3 regions of the Ectopseudomonas khazarica genome follow, and region 2 is predicted to be linked to each of the others. Evidence: riboswitches for the same ligand, from Rfam matches in the RefSeq annotation. Region 2 holds a riboswitch; each other region holds the start of a gene.
What was found. A riboswitch is a leader RNA that binds a small molecule or an ion and turns the genes downstream of it on or off. The one in region 2 is predicted to bind cobalamin.
Positions count from the first base shown of each region.

Region 1 (7,239 bases), 800 kb from region 2:
CTGTTCGTCAGCGCCGCCAGCCTCACGGTGCCCTTCTTCACCCTGGTGCTGCGCAAGGGCTACGGCCTCGGCGCCCAGGCCATGGCGGCCGGCAGCTTCCACTCGCCGCTGTTCACCGCCGCCTGGCCCAGTGCCGAGTTCGGCGCCATGGGTCTGGAGGGTGCCGTGCGCCTGGGTTTCGCCAAGGAGCTGGCCGCCCAGCCGGACGAGGCCGCACGCCAGGCCCTGTTCGACAAGCTGGTGGCCAAGGCCTACGACAACGGCAAGGCCCTGAACATGGCCAGCTACCTGGAGATCGATGCCGTGATCGATCCGGCCGACAGCCGCGCCTGGCTGCTGCGTGGCCTCAATGCGGCGCCGCGCCCACCCCGGCGTGAGGGCAAGAAGCGTCCCTTCATCGACACCTGGTAAACACCCATGCACATCGAACATCGTCTGCTCGCCGTGAACGGCATCGAACTCAGCCTGTACAGCGCCGGTCCCGAGCACGGCCGGCCGGTGTGGCTGCTGCACGGTTTTCCCGAATGCTGGTACGCCTGGCACCCGCAGATCGAGGCGCTGGCCAGCGCCGGCTATCGCGTGTTCGCCCCGGAGATGCGCGGCTATGGCGCCAGCAGCGCGCCGAGCGATACCGCAGCCTACGACCTGCTCAGCCTGTGCGGCGACATCCAGGCGGCCATGGACCGGCTCGGCCAGCGCGAGGTCGCTGTGGTCGGCCATGACTGGGGCGCGCCGGTGGCCTGGCATCTGGCCCTGCTCGAGCCGCAACGGGTCAGGGCCCTGGGCGCACTGTCGGTGCCCTTCGGCGGCCGGCCGAAACGCCCGGCCATCGAGATGATGCGCGAGGCCTACGCCGGACGCTTCCACTACATCCTCTACTTCCAGCAGCCGGGGCTGGCCGAGGCCGAACTGGACGCGGACATCGGCCGCAGCCTGCGCCTGCTGCTCGGCGGCCTGGGCGATGCCCTGCTGGCAACGGACAAACCGGCCGATGCGCGGCTGTTCGACGGCATGCCGGCCGACATCCCGCTGCCGCCCTGGTGCAGCGAGGCGACGTTCGCCCACTACCTGCGCACCTTCGAACGCCACGGCTTTCGCGGCGCGCTGAACTGGTACCGCAACTTCGAGCGCAACTGGCAACGCACCGAGCATCTGGCCGCACTTCAGGTGACGCAGCCAACGCTGTTCCTGCTCGGCGAGCACGACCCGGTCGGCCGTTTCGAGGCACCGACGCTCAAGCGCATGGGCGACAAGGTGCCGCACCTGGAGCGCCACGACCTGCCGGGCGCCGGCCACTGGCTGCAGGCCGAGTGCGGCGAGCGGGTGAGCGAACTGCTGCTGGCGTTTCTCGCGCGGCACTACCGCTGACGGCGATCTGGTCAGCGGATTGGGCTGTTTTCCTGGCATCAGGTAAACTGCCGCATCTTTTACACCTATAACGATTCGCCTGATGCCGACCACTTTCCACGAGATCCCCCGCGAGCGCCCGCTGACGCCCTTGCTGGACAGCGCCAATACGCCGGACGAACTGCGTCGCCTGGCCGAAGCGGACCTGGAAACCCTCGCCGACGAGCTGCGCCAGTACCTGCTCTACAGCGTCGGCCAGAGTGGCGGTCACTTCGGTGCCGGCCTCGGCGTGATCGAACTGACCATCGCCCTGCACTACGTCTTCGATACGCCCGACGACCGCCTGGTGTGGGACGTCGGCCATCAGGCCTATCCGCACAAGATCCTCACTGGTCGCCGTGAGCGCATGGGCACGCTGCGCCAGCGTGACGGCCTGGCCGCCTTCCCGCGTCGCAGCGAGAGCGAGTACGACACCTTCGGCGTCGGCCACTCCAGCACCAGCATCAGCGCCGCCCTCGGCATGGCCATCGCCGCCCGCCTGAAGGGCGAGAAGCGCAAGAGCGTGGCGGTGATCGGCGATGGCGCCCTGACCGCCGGCATGGCCTTCGAAGCGCTCAACCATGCCACCGACGTCGGCGCCAACATGCTGGTGATCCTCAACGACAACGACATGTCGATCTCCAAGAACGTCGGCGGCCTGTCCAACTACCTGGCCAAGATCATCTCCAGCCGCACCTACGCCAGCATGCGCGAAGGCAGCAAGAAGATGCTCTCGCGCCTGCCCGGTGCCTGGGAAATCGCGCGCAAGGTCGAGGAGCACGCCAAGGGCATGCTGGTGCCCGGCACCCTGTTCGAGGAGCTGGGCTGGAACTACGTCGGCCCCATCGACGGCCACGACCTGCCGACCCTGCTGGCCACCCTGCGCAACATGCGCGACCTGGACGGCCCGCAGTTCCTCCACGTGGTGACCAAGAAGGGCAAGGGCTTCGCGCCGGCCGAGGCCGACCCGATCGGCTATCACGCCATCACCAAGCTGGAGCCGGTGACGCCGCCGGCCGCAGCACTCTCCAGCCCGAAGCGGCCGAGCGGCCCGAAGTACTCCAACGTGTTCGGCCAGTGGCTGTGCGACATGGCCGAGGCCGATGAGCGCCTGGTCGGCATTACCCCGGCGATGAAGGAAGGCTCCGACCTGGTGGCCTTCAGCGAGCGTTTCCCCGAGCGCTACTTCGATGTCGCCATCGCCGAACAGCATGCCGTGACCCTGGCGGCCGGCATGGCCTGCGAGGGCGCCAAGCCGGTGGTGGCGATCTACTCCACCTTCCTCCAGCGCGCCTATGACCAGCTGATCCATGACGTGGCCGTGCAACACCTCGACGTGCTGTTCGCCATCGACCGCGCCGGCCTGGTCGGCGAAGACGGCCCGACCCATGCCGGTAGCTTCGACCTGTCGTACCTGCGCTGCATCCCCGGCATGCTGGTGATGACGCCGAGCGACGAGAACGAGATGCGCCGCATGCTCACCACCGGCCACCTGTTCGACGGCCCGGCAGCCGTGCGCTACCCGCGTGGCACCGGCCCCAACGCCCCGCTCGATGCGGGCCTCGAACCGCTGGAAATCGGCAAGGCCGTGGTCCGTCGCCAGGGCAAGCGCGTCGCCCTGCTGGCCTTCGGCGTGCAACTGGCCGAAGCCCTGCGGGTTGGCGAGACGCTGGACGCCAGCGTGGTCGACATGCGCTTCGTCAAACCGCTGGACGAAGCCCTGCTGCGTGAGCTGGCCGACAGCCATGAGCTGCTGGTGACCCTCGAGGAAAACGCCGTGATGGGCGGTGCCGGCAGCGCGGTCAGCGAATTCTTCGCCGCCGAGAACCGCCAGGTGTCGATGCTGCACCTCGGCCTGCCGGACTACTACGTCGAGCATGCCAAGCCCAGCCAGATGCTCGCCGAGTGCGGCCTGGACGATGCCGGCATCGAACGCGCGGTGCGCGAACGCCTGAACCTGCTCTGAGCATGAGCCCCGCTCATCGCCGCATGAGCCGGGCTTGCTTGTCATGCCGCTGCGCGCGCACTAAGGTGCGCGCACTTCATGTTCCGCCAGGGTGCGCTGCGCAAGCGGCGTCAGCAAGCCGTTGAAAAAACGCCAACGCAGGTAGTTTTCAACGGTCTGCTGAACGGGAAGTCGGTGCGCTCTCCATGAGCAATCCCGACGCTGCCCCCGCAACGGTAATCGACTGCAAGCATCACGCTTGTCCCTATCCAACCGCCACTGGGAGCCCCCGGGAAGGCGGATAGGGGTCGAGAGCCCGGAGACCGGCCAAGGCGGATCGACTGGTGTTGCGGAGGGCAGCACGGTCAAGCGCCGCCCACGCGCTGGCTGCTGTCCTCCTCGAAAGTCTGCCGACCTTGAGGAAATCATCATGAGAGCGTCTCGCCTGGCCCTGGCCATTGCCGTCCTGCCTGGCCTGTCACTGGCCAGCGAACCCTACGTGGCCGAGCCCCTGGTCATCACCTCGGGCCGCATGCCCGAACCACAAGCCCAGGCCACGGCGGCCAGCACCGTGTTCGAGCGAGCGGATATCGAGCGTTTGCAGGTCAGCAGCGTTGCAGAGCTGCTGCAGCGCGTTCCCGGTCTTAGCGTCGTCCGCACTGGCGGTACTGGCAGCCAGACGGGCGTGTTTCTGCGCGGCACCAGCACGGCACAAACGCTGGTGCTGGTCGATGGCCAACGCATCGCCGCGGCATCCAGTGGTACCAGCAGCCTGGAATTTCTCGCCCCCGAGCAGATCGAGCGTATCGAGGTCGTGCGTGGCGCCCGTTCGGCACTCTACGGCTCCGATGCCATCGGTGGGGTGATACAGATTTTCACGCGCAAGGGCGATGACCAGGGGCTCGCCCCTTACGTGCGCCTGGCAGCCGGCAGCGACAGTACCTACCAGCGCAGCCTTGGTCTTTCCGGTGGCGATGAGCGCACCCGCTTTCACCTGGGCGCTGCACTGGACGAGACGGCCGGTATCGACGCGACCCGCGACGGTTTCGGCGCCAATGGCGACGACGATGCCTACCGCAACCGCTCACTGAGCCTGAGTCTGTCGCACCGCTTCGATGACAGCCTGCAGATCGGTTTCAACCTGCTCGACCAGCGTGGCCAGGTGGAGTACGACGATGTCTTCAGCGGCTCGCTGCCGACTACCGACTACCTGCTCAGCAGTGCTTCCGGCTTCATCGACGCACAGCTCAGCGATAGCTGGAGCAGTCGCCTGGAGCTGGGCCACAGCGAAGACAAACGCGATAGCGGCAATGATCAACCGGGTGGTTCAGTCAGCCAGTTCAACACATACCGTGACGCCGCCAACTGGCTGAACACGCTGACACTCACCGAGAACCATCAGTTGCTGCTGGGCTTGGACTGGTACGAGGATCGAGCCCAGGGCACCACGGACTTCGTCGAGGATTCGCGCTGGAACCGCGCAGCCTTCATCCAGCATCGTTATAGCGGGGAAAACTTTTCCACCGAGATCGGCTTGCGCCATGACGACAACCAGCAGTTCGGCGACGAAAACACCTGGAATGCGGCACTGACTCTGCCGCTGGGCAACGCCCACGATCTGATTCTGTCGTATAGCGAAGGCTTCCGCGCGCCAACCTTCAATGACCTGTATTACCCGGACTTCTGCTTCGGCAGCATGTGTTTCCCCAGCGCTAACCCCGAGCTCACCCCGGAACGCTCCAGGAGCTACGAACTGCAATGGCGCAGCCGGTACAGCGACACAGGCTCGCTGCAGGCCTCCGTTTACCGAACCGAGATCGAAGATGCCATCGTTCTGGACGAGAACTTCATTCCGCAGAACGTCCAGACTGCCCGGATCAATGGTTTCGAGGCCGCAGTGCAGCAGGAACTGTTCGGCTGGCAAGGCAACCTGGCCCTGGCCCTGATCGACCCGCGCGATCGCGACAGCGGTCATACCCTGCAACGTCGCGCCAAACGCACGCTGACGCTGGATATCGACCGCCGCTTCGGTGACGTGTCGATTGGCGCTGGCTGGCGTGCGCTCAGTGGTCGTTACGACGATGCCGAGAACCAGATCAGGATGAGCGGCTACGGCCTGCTCAGCCTGCGCGCAGCCTGGCAGGCCACCCAGGAACTGGGGCTGAGCCTGAAGCTGGATAACCTGCTGGACCGGGACTACGCAGAAGCCACGTACAGCACGCCCAACGGGCGCTTCGGCTACAACAGTGCCGGACGCACCGCACTGTTCGCCGTAACCTGGACGCCGCAGATCTGATGTCGATGCACTGCTCGCGTAGGGTGGGTTAGCGGCGCCGAACGCCTATCTGGCAAGCGCCGATGAACGGGAGCGCCGCGTAACCCACCAGCGATGGAACGCATGGCAGCGGTGGTGGGTTAGCGCCACATCGAGCGCAACCCACGCCAGCAACATCCACAGGCGGCCAAGCCTGCCTGCGAAAGCACTGCACGTCCCGTGGCACTAACGCGCCCCGGCCATCCGCTCGCACAACTGCTCGATCGCCCCGAGCATCTGCAGACTGGGCCGTTCCAGGCCCTTGTCCGGCACCGTCCATACCTGGCCCTGGCGCACGGCATGCAGCTGCGGCCAGGCCTGCCAGGCGCTCAGTTCGGCATTGCTGCCGCCCAGGATGATGTCCGGATCGCGCGCCAGCACGGCCTCCACGCTGACCTGTGGCGCAGGCTGCGGCAGCTCGGCGAAGAGGTTCCGTGCGCCGCACACCTGCAGCGCATCGCCGATCAACTGTTCGCCACCGATGGTGTACAGCGGCTGATGCCAGATCTGATAGAACACCGCCAGCGGTCGTTCGCGCCGATAGCGCTGACGCAGCGCCGCCAGCCGCTCGCGAAACTCGGCGGCCAGGCGCTCGCCCTGCTCCGCCCGGCCTACTCGCTGGCCAATCTGCACGAAGGCATCACCCAGCAGGTCGAGACGGGCCGGTTCGATCACCAGCAGCGGGATGTCGAAACGCTGCAACTGCGCCTGCTGTGCTGGCGGCACGCTGCCCGGGGCGATCAGGATCAGGTCGGGGGCGAGCTGCAGCAGGCGCTCGAATTCGAGCTGACCATAACGGCCGACCGTCGGCAGATGGGCCACGCCGGCGGGCTGCTGTTCCCCTTCGAGCACACCTACCAGGCGGTCGCCAGCGCCCAGGTCGAGCATGATTTCGCTGAGCGAAGGCGCCAGGCTGATCACCCGCTCGGCAGCCGGCAGTGGTAGCGCCAGCACGCACAGGGTCAGCAGCAGCGCGCGCATCAGCCCAGTTGGCGGGGAATGCGATAGAGACAGTGCAGCACGATGGACGACAGCGCCAGCAGCATCAGGGGAATCGCCTCGAGCCCGGCGAGTACCGCCAGCGCCGCGATCCAGGCGGGCAACGCGGCAGCGAGCAGCGCGCGCAGGCGCACACGATCCAGCTCCAGCCAGGCAGCCGCTTCGTCATCGCTGTCGAGGGCCTTCTCGGTGGCCACCAGGGCGCGCTTGTAGGCGGCGAACAGCGGCAGGCTGACGAACATCGAAGCCAGGCCGGCGACGAACAGCGGCATGGTCAGCACCGTGGTGCTCCCACCGCCGAACAGCAGGTTGAACACGACAAGCGGCGCCAGTGCGACGCCCAGCTGACGCCACCAGGCCAGCGCCAGGCGGCGCTTCACCTGGCCTCGGGTCACAGGCTTTCCTCGGTCTCGCCCTGGTGCTGGTTGCCCAGCATGTGGCCGAGCTTGCCGGCCTTGGTGGCGAGATAACGCTTGTTGTAGGGGTTGTGCGCGATCTGCAGCGGCACACGGTGATCCACGGCGATGCCCATGTCGCCCAGGGCTTTCACCTTGCGCGGGTTGTTGGTCATCAGCTTGAGGCTCTGGATGCCCAG
Region 1 is NZ_CP068551.1:4,527,499-4,534,737, forward strand. Features, by position in the region: gene JLK41_RS21310 (acetyl-CoA carboxylase family protein) at 1-411, shown strand, start outside; gene JLK41_RS21315 (alpha/beta fold hydrolase) at 418-1,368, shown strand; gene dxs (1-deoxy-D-xylulose-5-phosphate synthase) at 1,451-3,352, shown strand; cobalamin riboswitch at 3,475-3,677, shown strand; gene JLK41_RS21325 (TonB-dependent receptor domain-containing protein) at 3,762-5,627, shown strand; gene JLK41_RS21330 (cobalamin-binding protein) at 5,832-6,626, opposite strand; gene JLK41_RS21335 (MFS transporter) at 6,626-7,039, opposite strand; gene ribA (GTP cyclohydrolase II) at 7,036-7,239, opposite strand, start outside.
Region 1: it holds a riboswitch for cobalamin, as region 2 does, so the genes downstream of both, JLK41_RS21325 (TonB-dependent receptor domain-containing protein) here and cobG (precorrin-3B synthase) in region 2, are expected to answer to the same signal.

Region 2 (7,239 bases):
AGCGCTTGCCCTGTTGCAGGTCGGCCAGGGCGTAGCCGGCCGGCGGCTCCAGCAGGCAGGTGCCGAAGCGCAGCTCGCCGCTGGTGGTGATCGCCGGCGTGACCTCCAGGTGTGCAGCGATCTCGCGGGCCAGGCGATTGACCCCGGCCAGGCCACCGAGCAGTGGCACCACGGCGCTACCGTCTTCGGCGAGGGCCAGCACCGGTGGCTCGCTGCCCTTCTCCGCCAGCAGCGGGGCGAGGCTGCGGATGACGATGCCGGCGGCGCACAGCACCAGCAGCGGTTGCCCGGCCCGATAGAGCGCACGCAGGCTGTCGCCGAAGTCGTCGTAGTGACGCTCGGCAGCCTCGACCCGGCCGCGCAGGCCATGGATCAGCGCCTGTGGATAAAGCGTCTTGAGGCGTTGTGCAGTGGCCAGCGCGCTGCTGCCGAGGATGACGATGTTCATGCGGTAGATCCTGTAGCCCGGATGAAATCCGGGGTGTGTGTTTCCCGGATTGCATCCGGGCTACGTGCGAGCTGGGGGAGCGTGTAGGGTGGATGGCGCTTCACCCATCCACCGCCACGATGGTGGATGAAAAACGTCATCCACCCTACGAATCCAGGAGCGGCTGGGCCGCATTCCGCTCCCACAGGGAATCGATCACCCCCGCCATTTCTGGCCGGGCACCAGAATCATCGAGAAGTACGGCGAATCCATCGGCTCCACCTCGTCCAGCGCGACGATCTTCTGGCTGGCCATGGTCGCGCGCTCGACGTAATGGGCACGGTCGTCCAGGCCGAGCTTGCGCAGCACGCGGCGGACCTTGTCGAAGTTGCGCCCGAGCTTCATCACAACGGCGGCCTCGGCGTCGCGCAGGCGCTGTTCGAGTTCTTCCTCCGGCAGCACGCCGGAAAGCACGCTCAGGCTCTGGTTGCGGTACACCAGCGGCGTGCCCAGCACCGAGGCGCAGCCGAGCATGGAACACACACCAGGCACCACCTCGACGTCGTAGCGCTCGGCGAGGCGGTCGTGCAGGTACATGTAGGAACCGTAGAAGAACGGGTCGCCCTCGCAGATCACCGCCACGTCCTGGCCGGCGTCCAGCAGCTGGGCGATCTGTTCGGCGCAGGTGTCGTAGAAATCGGCGATCACATCCTCGTAGGACAGCGGTGCGGCGAGCTTCTCGGTGGTCACCGGGTAGACCAGCGGCAGGCGCTGCTGGGCGTCGTCCAGGTGCGCCTCGATGATGCCGAAGGCGTTGCCACCCTGGCCGGCGTTGTGTTTCGCCTTGGCCACGAAGTAGGCCACCACCGGCGCCGACTTGAGCAGGCGCAGCGCCTTGAGGGTGAGCAGCTCGGGGTCGCCGGGGCCGACGCCGAGACCAAGCAGACGACCGGCCATCACTCCACCTCCGAGGCCAGCGCGTTGACCGCGGCCACCGCCATGGCGCTGCCGCCGCGCCGACCGCGCACGATCACATAGGGCACGCCACGGCTGTCTGCGGCCAGGGCGTCCTTGGATTCGGCGGCGCCGATGAAGCCCACCGGCATGCCGATGATCAGCGCCGGTTTCGCGGCGCCGGCGTCGAGCATTTCCAGCAGGTAGAACAGCGCGGTGGGGGCGTTGCCGATCACCACCACGCTGCCCTCCAGGTGTTCGCGCCAGTGTTCCAGGGCCACCGCCGAGCGGGTGTTGCCGACCTCACGGGCGAGTTCGGGCACGCCGGCGTCGTGCAGGGTGCAGAGCACCGGATTGTTCGCCGGCAGGCGCGGGCGGGTGATGCCCTCGGCGACCATGCGCGCATCGCAGAGGATCGGCGCGCCGGCCAGCAGGGCTGCGCGGCCGGCGGCGCCAGCTCCGGGGGAGAAGCGCAGGTCCTCGACCACGTCGACCATGCCGCAGGCGTGGATCACCCGCACGGCGAGTTTCTCCAGGTCGGCGGGAATGCCGGACAGGTTGGCCTCGGCGCGAATGGTGGCGAAGGAGCGGCGGTAGATTTCCTGGCCGTCGCGGATGTAATCAAGCATCAGGGAGTCCTGCGGGAAGGTGGCGGGCGAACCAGGCGCCGGCCTCGTCGATGGTCATGGACGGCACCAGCAGGCGACCGAAGCCGGTCACCTCGGGGGTGCGTTGATAGAGCTGGTAGTGATCGGGCGTGCTGGCCAGCAGGGTGTAGGGCTGTACCCGCGCGCTGGCGCAACTGCGCGGGCAGGCGCTGAGGTGAGTCTGCGGGCGGGCGCCGTTGGCGCGCAGCAGCTCGGCCAGGTGCAGCGCGTGGTGCTTGCTGTCGGCCAGGCCACGGGCGCAGGCGGCCGATCCGGTGCAGGCGACCAGCCCGAGCAGTGGGTCGCCGGCCTCGTGCAGCAGGCCGAGTTCGCCCAGTGCGTTGCTCAGGGTTGCGGCCTCAGCCTGCGGCACGTTGCCCAGCAGCAGGCCCTGCCAGGGGGTCAGGCGCAGTTCACCGCCGGCATACCGCTCGCTCAGCTCGGCGAGGGCCAGCAGCTGTTCGGCGTGCAGGCGACCCAGCTGGGCCCCGGCGACGACCATGCACAGGCCGGCCCGGGCCTGTGGATAAATCCCTGCGGGCGCCCGCTCGACGCCTGCGGGCGTCTGCCAGTCGGCTGTTGGCGGCTGCAGGGGGAAGTCCAGGCGTGCCTGCAGGCGCTGCAGCAGTTCGCTGGCCGGGAGCTGCGCCAGCAGCTGGCGCATGCGTGATTGTTCGGGCGTGGCCAGTTCGAGGAACAGCAGCAGCAGCTGGTGCACCAGCTCGACCGCCTGCGCGGCTTCGATGCGCGCCAGCGGCGCGTCGCTGGGGCAGCCGGCCAGGCCCAGCAACAGGTGGCGTTCATCTGCGGCGGCCAGCCACAGGTCGTGCGGGTGTTCGCGCATCGCCAGGGCTTCGCCGCCATCCAGCTGCAGGGCGAACTTGGCTGACAGGGCATGCAGCGCCGGGGTGTCCTGCAGCAGATCGAGGAGTTGCCCGGCGAGCGGGCGAACGTCCATCCGTGCCTGCGGGTCGAGGCCAGCGGCAGGGCTGAGCAGGAGGTTGCGTACGTCGTCGGCGGCGGCCACGCGCGGACCGAGACCGGCAGCGAGCAGTGCGCCGATCAACGCGCTCTCCTGGCCGGGCAGCACGCCGCGAATCTGCAGGTTGCTGCGGTTGGTCAGCTCCAGGGTACCGCTGGCGTAGCGCCGGGCAGCCTCTCCGATCGCACGCGCCTGGGCACTGTGCAGCACGCCGCCAGGCAGCTTGACGCGGCAGATGCCGCCGTCCAGTGCGGGCACGATGCGCAGCAGGCCCGGACAGGCAGAAGCCCGAGGGGTTGGCAGTTCGGCGGTGAGGGGACAGTCGCGCACAGGGTTCACCAGCAACAACGACGCGGCGACCGGACCAGCGAAACCCGTCGAGAGGGTTTCATGGCATCGGTACACCCCGCCCGATGTTGGCACTCGCGACCAGCGTTCGTCGGCAGGTCTCCTGGCTGACAGGTCTTCATCCGCTACGGCCTTCCCGGTTGCCCAGTGGCGCATGTGCAGCGGACTCGCTGTTTACAGTTGCGGGGGCAGCTCGGTGGCGATGGTTGATCGCTCCGGATTCCCTCTTCGAGGCTGTCGACGATCCACTGCAGCAACGCCAGGCTCGGAAAGCCACCGGCGGCTGACGCATGCAGATCGTGAACAGACTCTTGGGCCCGTTTACAAGGGGCACCGACGAAGGCGCTATTATGCCCGCTTTGCGCGGCGTCGCGACACGCGCCCTGTCGGCTACTTGCGAGGAAGGTGGATGAAACCCTGGTTGACCCTGGTGGGTATCGGCGAAGACGGCTACCCCGGCCTGGGCAAGGCTGCGCGGCGGGCCCTGCTGGCGGCCACGCGTATCGTCGGTGCGCCGCGCCAGCTGGCGTTGCTGCCGCCGTGCATCGCTGGCGAGCGGGAACACTGGCCGAGCCCCTTCGACCTGCAGCCGTTGCTGGCGCGGCGCGGCGAGGCGGTATGCGTGCTGGCCAGCGGCGATCCGATGTTCTACGGCGTCGGGGCCAGCCTGACGCGGCAATTGGCGGCCGATGAGCTGCAGGTGTTGCCGGCTCCGTCATCGGTGTCGCTGGCGGCGGCGCGCCTGGGCTGGCCGCTGCAGGAGGTGGACGTGGTCTCGCTGGTCGGCCGGCCGCTGGCCACGCTCAATGCCCGCCTGTTTCCCGGTGTGCGCCTGCTGCTGTTGAGCGCCGACGGCGACACGCCTGCCCAGGTTGCCGCAGCGCTGTGCGCGCGCGGTTTCGCTGCCAGTCGCCTGACCCTGCTGGAGCACCTCGGCGGGCCCGAGGAGCGCCGTATCGATGGCCTGGCCGCGCAGTGGAGCCTGCCGCGCGCGGCCGATCTCAACCTGCTCGCCGTGGAGTGCCTGGCGGACGCCGGGACCCAGGTGCTGCCGCCGACCTGCGGCCTGCCTGACGATGCCTATCGGCATGACGGCCAGCTGACCAAGCGCGACGTGCGCGCCGTGACCCTGGCGCGCCTGGCGCCGCTGCCCGGCGAGCTGCTGTGGGACGTGGGCGCCGGCTGCGGCTCCATTGGCATCGAGTGGATGCGCGCCCATCCCGCCTGCCGCGCCATCGCCATCGAGGCCAACGAGGGCCGTCAGGCGCATATCCGGCACAACCGCGACGCCCTTGGTGTGCCCGCTCTGCAGCTGGTGGCCGGGCATGCGCCGGAGGCCCTGGACGGATTGCCGGCAGCGGATGCCATCTTCATCGGCGGCGGCGTCACCGTGCCGGGGCTGCTGGAACAGTGCTGGGCCGCGCTCAAACCGGGCGGGCGGCTGCTGGCCAACGCGGTGACGATCCAGAGCGAGGCGGCGCTGGTGGCCTTTCGCGAACGGCAGGGCGGCGAGCTGCTGCGCCTGACGGTGGCGCAGGCGCAACCGCTGGGCGGGTTCGATACCTGGCGGGCGGCGTTGCCGATCACCCTGCTGGCGGTACGCAAGCCGTGAGGCCGCGCATCCTGCTGCTGGGCGGCACCAGCGAGGCGCTGCGCCTGGCTCGTCAGCTGGGCCCCGAAACGCTGTACAGCCTGGCCGGCCTGGGCCGGGTACCGGACGACCTGCCCTGTCGCGTGCGGGTGGGCGGCTTCGGTGGTGCCGACGGGCTGGCCGCGTTCATCGCCGCCGAAGGCATCGAACTGCTGCTGGACCTGACCCATCCCTACGCCGCGCAGATCAGCGCCAACGCGGCACGGGCCGCCGTGCTCAGCGGTGTGCCCTGCTGGGCGCTGCGGCGCCCCGGTTGGCAACCTGCGGCCGGCGACGACTGGCGCGAAGTGGAGGGCTGGGACGGGCTCAGCCATGCCCTGGCACCCTTCCAGCGGCCATTCTTCACCTCCGGGCGCGAGCCGCTGGCGCATCTGCATGAGATTCCTGCGCACCAGCACTGGACGGTGCGTTGCCTGCAGAGCGAGCCGGCGCCGCCCCGCGCGGAGATCATCGGGGCTCGCGGGCCTTTCTCGCTGGACGAGGAGCGTGCCCTGTTCGCCCGTATCCGCTGCGACGTGCTGGTGAGCAAGAACAGCGGCAGCCAGGCGACCGAGCCGAAACTGCAGGTGGCGCGCGAGCTGGGTCTGCCGGTGCTGCTGTTGCGCCGGCCCGAGCCGGCGCCGGCAACGCGCAGTTTCTGCGACCTGCAGACGCTGCTCGAGGCGTTGCCGCGCTAGGTCGCCTTCACCAACAGGCCGTCACTCAGCCACTGGTGCAGCCAGCGTGCGGCCTGCACAGGGGCCTGCTCCCCCAGTTCCTGCAGGCTGTCGCACAGCTCGGCGAAGTTCAGCCCCTCACAGGCCATGGCCTGCAAGGCCTGCGCTTGCGCGGGGTCGAGGCTGCGATAGCGGGTGACCAGTTGCTCACGCCAGATCAGGCACGTCTCGGCGTGCTCCAGGGCATGACTGCCCGGGAATGCCTGCTCGTGCTTGAGGGCACGCCACAGCTCCAGGCTGTTGTGCTGCAGGGTCAGCCATTGCACGCTCGGTTGCAGCGCCACGCGCAGCAGCGGCCAGTCCTGTGCCGCCAGCTGCGCCAGGTGTTCGGCACGCAGCAGCTCGGCATCGTGGGCGTCGAAGGCCAGGGTGAAGGCCCATTCCAGGCGCGCCAGTTCGGCCAGCGGTGCAGCCTGCTCGGCGACCAGGTGCTGCTCGATGAAGCCGGCCAGGTTGGCGCCCAGCCAGCGCAGGCTGAAGTGCGCCGAGGGATGGGCGTCGAGGTAGTCGCGGCCGAGGCGCTCAAAGTCGTCGTCGCCGAGCCAGGCGTGGATCGCCGCGTAGTCGCCCTGCAGGGCTTCGAGCAGGCGTGCGCGATAGGCGTTGTGATAGATCGCCAGGCCCTGTTCGGCGCTCAGTGCGGCGCTGCCGAGCAGGCTGGCGGCGAGGGCGGCATCGGGCGTCGACTGGTTGCCGAGCAAGTAGCGCTCGACCTCGCGCTGCCATTCGTTCAGGCGCATGCCGCCTCCTCGCCGAGCACCTCGCGGGCGATGCGCCGCGCCTGCTGCAGTTCGCTCAGCAACTCGTCGAGAGGCGGCAGGTGATCGTCCCGCTCGAGCAGGGTGGAAACCGGGCCCAGGTGCGCCAGGGTACGCCGGTACAGCTGCCAGACCGGGTCGCACACCGGGTGGTCGTGGGTATCGATCAGGTAGTCGCCGTAGTCGTGGTGACCGGCCAGGTGGAACTGGCGGATGCGCTCGGTCGGCAGTGCGCTGATGAAGTCCCACGGCTCGAAACCATGGTTGCGCGCGCTGACGTAGACGTTGTTGATATCCAGCAGCAGCTCGCAGCCGCTGAGTTCGCACAGGGCCGAGAGAAACTGCCATTCGCTCATCTGGTCATCGGCGCAGCGCAGGTAGCTGGAGACGTTCTCCAGGACCAGCGGCCGCTCCAGCACGTCCTGCACCTGGCGCACGCGTGCGGCGACGTGCTGCAGGCTTTCCTCGGTGTAGGGCAGCGGCAGTAGGTCATGCAGCTGGTGGGCATTGCCCCGGCTCCAGCACAGGTGGTCGGAGATCCACGCCGGGCGCACGCGCCTGGCCAGTTGCGCCAGGCGCTGCAGGTAGTCGCGGTCCAGCGCGTGCGGCCCGCCGATCGACAGCGATACGCCGTGCATGACCAGCGGGTAGTGTTCGGCGATGGCGTCGAGGTAGTACAGCGCCTTGCCGCCATCGACCATGTAATTCTCGGAGATGATCTCGAACCAGTCGACCGCGGGCCGCCGTTCGAGGATT
Region 2 is NZ_CP068551.1:5,329,149-5,336,387, reverse strand. Features, by position in the region: gene cobJ (precorrin-3B C(17)-methyltransferase) at 1-448, opposite strand, end outside; gene JLK41_RS25080 (precorrin-2 C(20)-methyltransferase) at 644-1,384, opposite strand; gene JLK41_RS25075 (precorrin-8X methylmutase) at 1,384-2,010, opposite strand; gene cobG (precorrin-3B synthase) at 2,003-3,340, opposite strand; cobalamin riboswitch at 3,435-3,615, opposite strand; gene cbiE (precorrin-6y C5,15-methyltransferase (decarboxylating) subunit CbiE) at 3,768-4,970, shown strand; gene JLK41_RS25060 (cobalt-precorrin-6A reductase) at 4,967-5,686, shown strand; gene JLK41_RS25055 (HvfC/BufC N-terminal domain-containing protein) at 5,683-6,465, opposite strand; gene bufB (MNIO family bufferin maturase) at 6,456-7,239, opposite strand, start outside.

Region 3 (7,239 bases), 2.0 Mb from region 2:
CGAATGGGGTGCCATACCTTCGCTCTGACGTGAAACGGCCGCATGAGTTCCGCTGAGGGCGTCGGTTTCAGCGTCAGCGTGCGGTGGCGGCAAGAATTTCCGGCGTGTTGAGGTTGGCCAGGCGTGGGTCGTCCAGCGGGCAGTCGACGGCAATGGGGTCGAGCCTGCCGAACCAGCGCTGGGGGCTGCGCTCACCCGACTGCCAGGCGCGCTCGAGGTCGTCCCGCAGGTGAGTGGGGAGCAGGCAGAACAGCGGTTGCCAGTACGCGCCCTGGCGGACGACCACCGGCCGGCTGCCCGCCTGCGCGAGCAGGGCGTCGAGCAGCGCTGCGTCGACGAGGGGGGCGTCGCAGGGCAGTACCAGCATCTGTGGATGGCGAGCGGCGGCCATGCCGGCGCGGATGCCCGCCAGGGGGCCCTGGAAATCCTGCTCCTGATCGGCCACCAGCTGGTCGGCATAGGGGGCATAGCGCTCGTTGTTGCGGTTGCAGGAAATGATCAGGTCGTCGCTGAGCGGCCTGGCCAGGTCATGCAGCCAGGCGATCAGCGGGCGGCCGTGCCAGTGCAGCAGGCCTTTGTCCTGCCCGCCCATGCGTTGCCCGCGACCACCGGAGAGCAACAGCACCGAACAGTTGGCAAGGGCATTGGGCGTAGGCATGCGGCGGTCTCCGGGGCGGGCGGTGTGATATAACGTCGCCCATTGTCTACCAATTGGATGCCTGCCATGAACCACAAGGCCGACGCGGTTTTCGTGCCGCTGAACATTGCCGTACTGACCGTCAGCGACACGCGCACTCTGGATACCGATACCTCCGGGCAATTGCTGGTCGATCGCCTGAGCGCTGCCGGGCACCAGTTGGCGGCGCGCGTCCTGCTCAAGGACGATCTGTACCGCATTCGCGCCCAGGTCGCGACCTGGATCGCCGAGGATCAGGTGCAGGTCGTGGTGATCACCGGCGGCACCGGTTTCACTGGGCGTGACAGTACTCCCGAGGCCGTCGCCTGTCTGCTGGACAAGCAGGTCGATGGTTTTGGCGAGCTGTTCCGGCAGATATCCGTGGCCGATATCGGCACCTCCACCATCCAGTCGCGCGCGCTGGCCGGCCTGGCCAACGGTACGCTGGTCTGTTGCCTGCCGGGTTCGACCAACGCCTGTCGTACCGCATGGGACGGCATCCTCGCCGAGCAGCTGGATGCGCGTCATCGTCCGTGCAACTTCGTGCCGCACCTGAAAGAGGTCGGCGCCTGCGAGACTCGCGGATGAGTGCTGGCGACAAGCCCGGCCTGCTGCCCATGGAGGCGGCACTGGAGCGCCTTCTGGCGCTGGCCGACGCGGCGCCGGTGGAACAGATCGAGTCGGTCGCGCTGGCCGAGGCGGATGGCCGCGTGCTGGCCGAGCCGCTGATCGCGGCGCTGGATCTGCCACCCTGGGCCAACAGCGCCATGGACGGCTATGCCCTGTGCCTGGCCGACTGGAACGGCCAGGCGCTGCCCGTGAGTCAACGCATTCAGGCCGGGTCGGCGCCCGCGCCGCTGCAGCCGGGCAGCTGTGCGCGGATCTTCACCGGTGCGCCGCTGCCGCAGGGCGCCGACACGGTGGAAATGCAGGAGAACGTCGACCTGGACGATGCCGGGCGGGCCGTGTTCCGCGAAACGCTGAGGGTCGGCCAGAACGTGCGTGCGCAAGGTCAGGAGACGCGCAGGGGCGAGTGCGTGCTGCCGCCAGGCACCCGCCTGGGGCCCGTCGAACTGGGGCTGGCGGCATCGCTTGGCGTGGCGCAACTGCCGGTGCGCCGGCGTCTGCGCGTGGCGGTGCTCTCCACCGGCGATGAACTGGTGGAGCCAGGCCAGGCACTGGGGCCGGGGCAGATCTACAACAGCAACCGACGCCTGTTGATCGCCTGGTTGCAGCGCCTGGGCTGTGCGGTGACCGACGCCGGGATTCTGCCGGACGACCTGCCGCGTACCCGCGCGGCGCTGGCTGCCCTGGGCGAGGTCGACCTGATCCTGTCCACCGGTGGCGTTTCCGTCGGGGAGGCTGACTTCCTCGGCCTGGCCCTGCGCGAGGCGGGCGAGCTGGCGCTGTGGAAGCTGGCGATCAAGCCGGGCAAGCCGCTGACCTTCGGTCATTACCAGGGCGTGCCGGTAATTGGTCTGCCGGGCAATCCGGCCTCGACGCTGGTCACCTTCGGCCTGCTCGCACGCCCCTACATGCTGCGCCGCCTTGGCGTTCAGCGGGTCGAGCCGCTGGGCTTCCCGCTGCCGGCGGGCTTCACCTGGAGCAAGCCGGGCATGCGCCGCGAGTACCTGCGGGCGCGGTTGGAGCACGGCCGGGTGGTGCCTTACGCCAATCAGAGTTCCGGCGTGCTGCGCAGTGCGGCCTGGGCCGAGGGCCTGGCGGAAGTCATGGAGGGCAGCACCCTCGCCGAAGGGGACATGCTGCGTTTCATCCCGCTGAGCGAGATTCTGGGCTGAGCGACACGCGCCCGGCCATTGCCTGGCTGGGCGCGTTAGATGGTGTGGCGAGACTACGGAGTCACAATTGCAACGATAGAATTTGCAAATGGGTCATATAGAGGGCATAGTCGCGCACTTAATATGAATTCCCTCGACACGGTCGTGCCCATGCTGAAGCGCTTCGCACCCCTCGTGCCTGTTGCACTCACCCTGTTTCTCGCCGCCTGCGCGGGCCATGCGCCGCAGCCGCAGAGCGGCGAAACCTCGGCCCGGCCCGCCGCCCCTGTACAGGCTCAGCAGAGCGAGCCGGCAGAGGATGACGTCGCCGCACTGGTCGACGACAAACCCTATGAAATGCCGCAGTTGGCCGACAGCCTGCTCGATCTCGGGCGTTCGCTGATCGGCACCCGCTATCGCTACGGCGGCACCTCGGTGCAGTCCGGTTTCGATTGCAGCGGCTTCGTCGGCTACCTGTTCCGCGAGGAAGTGGGTCTGGAGCTGCCGCGCTCCACCCGCGAGCTGATCAAGCTGGATGCGCCCAAGGTGGCGCGTGCCGACCTGGAGCCGGGTGACCTGATCCTGTTCAACAACCGGGGTCGTGGTCGCGTCAGCCATGCCGGCATCTACCTGGGCGATGACCAGTTCATCCACTCCAGCAGCAGCCGCAGCGGTGGCGTGCGCATCGACAGCCTGGACGACAGCTACTGGAAGCGCAGCTACATGGAGGCCAAGCGCGTGCTGGCGCTGGCTTCGACAGAAGACGAACAGGCCTCGGCCAAGGCCCATCCCTGAGGGGACGGCGTAACCGCAGGGTTGCGCCACCACGCCCGAGGCGGCAGAGTAGAGCCTGTCCAGGCTCAGGATCGCCTCGCTCATGCCCGTCACGACCCGTGTTGCCCTCGTTTCCCTCGCGCTGCTGCTGAGTGCCTGCAGCAGCCACGCTCCCGCTCCCCAGCCCGTCTACATACCGCCAAGCGCTTCCTCGGCCTATCAGGGCGGAACCGAGGATGTCCTGTTTCGTGCGCTCGGCCTGGTCGGTACGCCTTACCGTTATGGCGGCAACACACCCGAGGGCGGCTTCGATTGCAGTGGCCTGATCGGCTATGTCTACCGCGACGCCGCCGGTATCAGCCTGCCTCGCTCGACGCGTGAGCTCAGTGCCATGCGCACCCCGGATGTCCGTCGTGATGCCCTGCAAAGTGGCGACCTGGTGTTCTTCGCCACCAGCGGCGGGCGCAGCGTCAGTCACGCCGGCATCTATGTCGGCGAGGGTCGCTTCGTGCATGCGCCGTCCAGCGGCGGCACCGTGCGCCTGGACAGCCTCGACAACGTCTACTGGCAGCGTGTCTATCTCGATGCCAAGCGGGTCATCACGCCGGAGCTGGCGCACAACCCCTGACCCCTGCCGATGGCCGATCCCATTCGTCTGCCGCCGCAGCCTGAAGCGTGCGAGCTTTGCGCTCGCCCTGTGGCCTTGACGCGCCATCATCTGATTCCCCGGGCGCTGCATGACAAGGCCTACGTACAGAAACGCTATCCCCGGCATGAGCGCATCAGCGCCACGCTGTGGGTCTGTCGCGCCTGCCATAACCAGATTCACCGCCTGTTCAGCGAAAAGGAGCTGGCACTGACCTATAACACTCGGGAAGCGTTGCTGGGCGACGAGCGCTTGCGCACCTTCGTCGAGTGGTTGGCGCGCAAGCCGGCAGGCTTCACGCCCAGGCACTGAGCAGCTTCGGCGTTGACGCGCAGGGTGGCCAGCCTCTACTCTGCGCGCCTTGCTTCAGGTGCCCTGAATCGCCGCCAGCGGCGGTCGAGAGGGTGAAACAGGGAAGCCGGTTCCAATGCCGGCGCTGCCCCCGCAACGGTAGGTGAGTCGTACGCCGCCATAGGCCACTGTGCAGTGCACGGGAAGGCGCGGCGTTGAACCTTTGGTTCGCTCACGAGCCCGGAGACCGGCCTGTCGCAGTTTCACGGCATCGCGGAGGGCGTTGTCCGGCCAGCGCTCCGGTTGCACCGGGGCGTTCGTGTTTTCTGTCTTCCGCATGCCCGACCAGCCATTGGCGCCTGGATGGGACGTGCGCATCGTCGTCTCTTCTTCTGGTTGCCGTTCGCGCCGCGCACGACCTTGCCGGCGCGTGATGTACAGGAGCAGAGCATGAGCGAGTCCGTCGAACGTGATGAGCGCCACAAGGCGCGCATGCAGCGCAAGAAAGCCCTGATCGACGAGAAGATCGCCCAGGCCCAGGACGAGTACGGTCTGCTGCTGGTGCACAGCGGCAACGGCAAGGGCAAGAGCAGCAGCGCCTTCGGCATGGTCGCCCGGGCCCTCGGGCATGGCATCAGGGTCGGCGTGGTGCAGTTCATCAAGGGCGCAGCCAGCACCGGGGAGGAAACCTTCTTCCGCCGTTTCCCCGAGGAAGTCAGCTACCACGTGATGGGCGAGGGGTTCACCTGGGAGACCCAGGACCGTCAGCGTGACATCGCCAAGGCGCAGGACGCCTGGAACGTGGCGCGGCGCCTGCTCGCCGACGAGTCCGTCGGCCTGGTGGTGCTGGACGAGCTGAACATCGCCCTCAAGCACGGTTATCTCGACCTGCCCACGGTACTGGCCGATATCGAAGCCCGGCCACTGCTGCAGCATGTAGTGGTGACGGGGCGGGGCGCCTTGCCGGAGATGATCGAGGCCGCCGATACGGTCACCGAGATGAACCTGGTCAAGCATGCGTTCAAGGCCGGGGTGAAGGCGCAGAAGGGCATCGAATTCTGATGAGCGCACGTCAATGTCCGGCGCTGTTGATCGCCGCGCCGGCCTCCGGTCAGGGCAAGACCACCGTCACCGCTGCGCTGGCGCGCCTGCATACGCGCCAGGGGCGGCGGGTGCGGGTGTTCAAGTGCGGCCCGGACTTCCTCGACCCGATGATCCATGCCCGTGCCAGCGGCGCGCCGGTGTACCAGCTCGACCTGGCCATGGTCGGCGAGGCCGAGAGTCGCCGCCTGTTGTGGCAGGCCGCTGGCGAAGCCGACCTGATCCTGATCGAAGGGGTGATGGGCCTGTTCGACGGCAAGCCCTCGGCGGCCGACCTGGCGCGTCACTTCGGCGTAGCGGTGCTGGCGGTGATCGATGGCGCCGCCATGGCGCAGACCTTCGGCGCGCTGGCCCATGGCCTGGCCACCTTCCAACCGGACCTGCCGTTTGCCGGCGTGCTCGGCAACCGCGTCGCCAGCACGCGCCACGGCGAGATCCTGCGTGATGCCCTGCCGGAGACGATCCGCTGGTTCGGTGCCCTGCCACGCAGTGCGGCGGTGGAACTGCCCAGCCGCCACCTGGGGTTGGTGCAGGCGGCCGAACTGGCCGACCTCGATGCCCGGCTGGATGCCGCCGCTGATGCCCTGGCGGCCAGTGCCGACGTCGATCTGCCGCCATCAGTGAGCTTCGCCGCACCAGTGATCGATGAGCCAGGCTCCCTGCTTGCCGGCGTGCGCATCGGCGTAGCGCGGGACGCGGCATTCGCCTTCCTCTACCAGGCCAACCTCGACCTGTTGCAGGCCCTGGGCGCCGAGCTGCGCTACTTCTCGCCGCTCGCCGACAGCGCCTTGCCCGAGGTGGACAGCCTCTACCTGCCAGGTGGCTACCCCGAGCTGTACCTGGCCGAGCTGGAAGCCAACCAGGCCATGGCGGCGGCGATTCGTGCCCATCACCAGGCCGGCAAGCCGCTGCTCGCCGAATGCGGCGGCATGCTCTACCTGCTCGACGAGCTGCATGACAAGCAGGGCGCCAGTGGCCGCATGCTCGGCCTGCTTGCCGGCAGCGCGACCCTGCAGCCGCGCCTGACCGCGCTGGCGTTGCAGGAAGTCGAGCTGGCGGAAGGCCTGCTGCGTGGCCACACCTATCACCACTCACGACTGGACAGCCCGCTCACGCCGCACGCGCAGGCGCGCTGCCCGAACGGCAAGCCGGTGGCCGAGGCGGTCTATCGGCTCGGCCGGCTCACCGCCAGCTACATCCATTTCTACCTGCCATCCAATCCGGAGGCGGCCGCCGCGCTGTTGCGTCCATGAGCGATCACGCCTTCTCTGCGCTGGAGCGTGCGGCGGTGTACCGCGCCATTGGCGAGCGCCGTGACATGCGCCACTTCGCCGGTGGCCAGGTGCCGCCCGAGGTGCTGGCACGCCTGCTGGAGGCCGCGCACCACGCGCCCAGCGTCGGCCTGATGCAGCCCTGGCGCTTCCTGCGCATCAGCGATCCGCAGCTGCGCCAGCAGGCGCATGAGCTGGTGGAGGCGGAGCGGGTGCGTACCGCCGAAGCCCTGGGCGAGCGCTCGGACGCGTTCATGCGCCTGAAGGTCGAGGGCATTCGTGACTGTGCCGAGCTGCTCGCGGTGGCGCTGATGGACGGCCGCGAGAAGCACATCTTCGGGCGGCGCACCTTGCCGGAGATGGACATGGCCTCGGTCGCCTGCGCCATTCAGAACCTGTGGCTGGCGGCACGCGCCGAAGGCCTGGGGCTGGGCTGGGTGTCGCTGTTCGATCCCGTTGCGCTGGCCGAGCTGCTGGGCATGCCCGCAGGCAGCAAGCCGGTCGCGCTGCTGTGCCTGGGGCCGGTCGAGGCGTTCTATGAAAAGCCCATGCTGGTGGAGCAGGGCTGGGCGACGCCGCGACCACTGGCGGAGCTGTTGTTCGAGAACCGTTGGGGTGTCCGTGGTGACTGAGCGATGAGCCTGGCCCTGATCACCTGCGCGGGCGTCGCCCTGGATGCCGCCCTGGGCGAGCCGCGCCGGG
Region 3 is NZ_CP068551.1:1,992,058-1,999,296, forward strand. Features, by position in the region: gene mobA (molybdenum cofactor guanylyltransferase MobA) at 74-658, opposite strand; gene moaB (molybdenum cofactor biosynthesis protein B) at 725-1,264, shown strand; gene JLK41_RS09455 (molybdopterin molybdotransferase MoeA) at 1,261-2,475, shown strand; gene JLK41_RS09460 (C40 family peptidase) at 2,626-3,249, shown strand; gene JLK41_RS09465 (C40 family peptidase) at 3,332-3,856, shown strand; gene JLK41_RS09470 (hypothetical protein) at 3,866-4,186, shown strand; cobalamin riboswitch at 4,226-4,435, shown strand; gene cobO (cob(I)yrinic acid a,c-diamide adenosyltransferase) at 4,616-5,227, shown strand; gene JLK41_RS09480 (cobyrinic acid a,c-diamide synthase CobB) at 5,227-6,519, shown strand; gene bluB (5,6-dimethylbenzimidazole synthase) at 6,516-7,169, shown strand; gene cbiB (adenosylcobinamide-phosphate synthase CbiB) at 7,173-7,239, shown strand, end outside.
Region 3: it holds a riboswitch for cobalamin, as region 2 does, so the genes downstream of both, cobO (cob(I)yrinic acid a,c-diamide adenosyltransferase) here and cobG (precorrin-3B synthase) in region 2, are expected to answer to the same signal.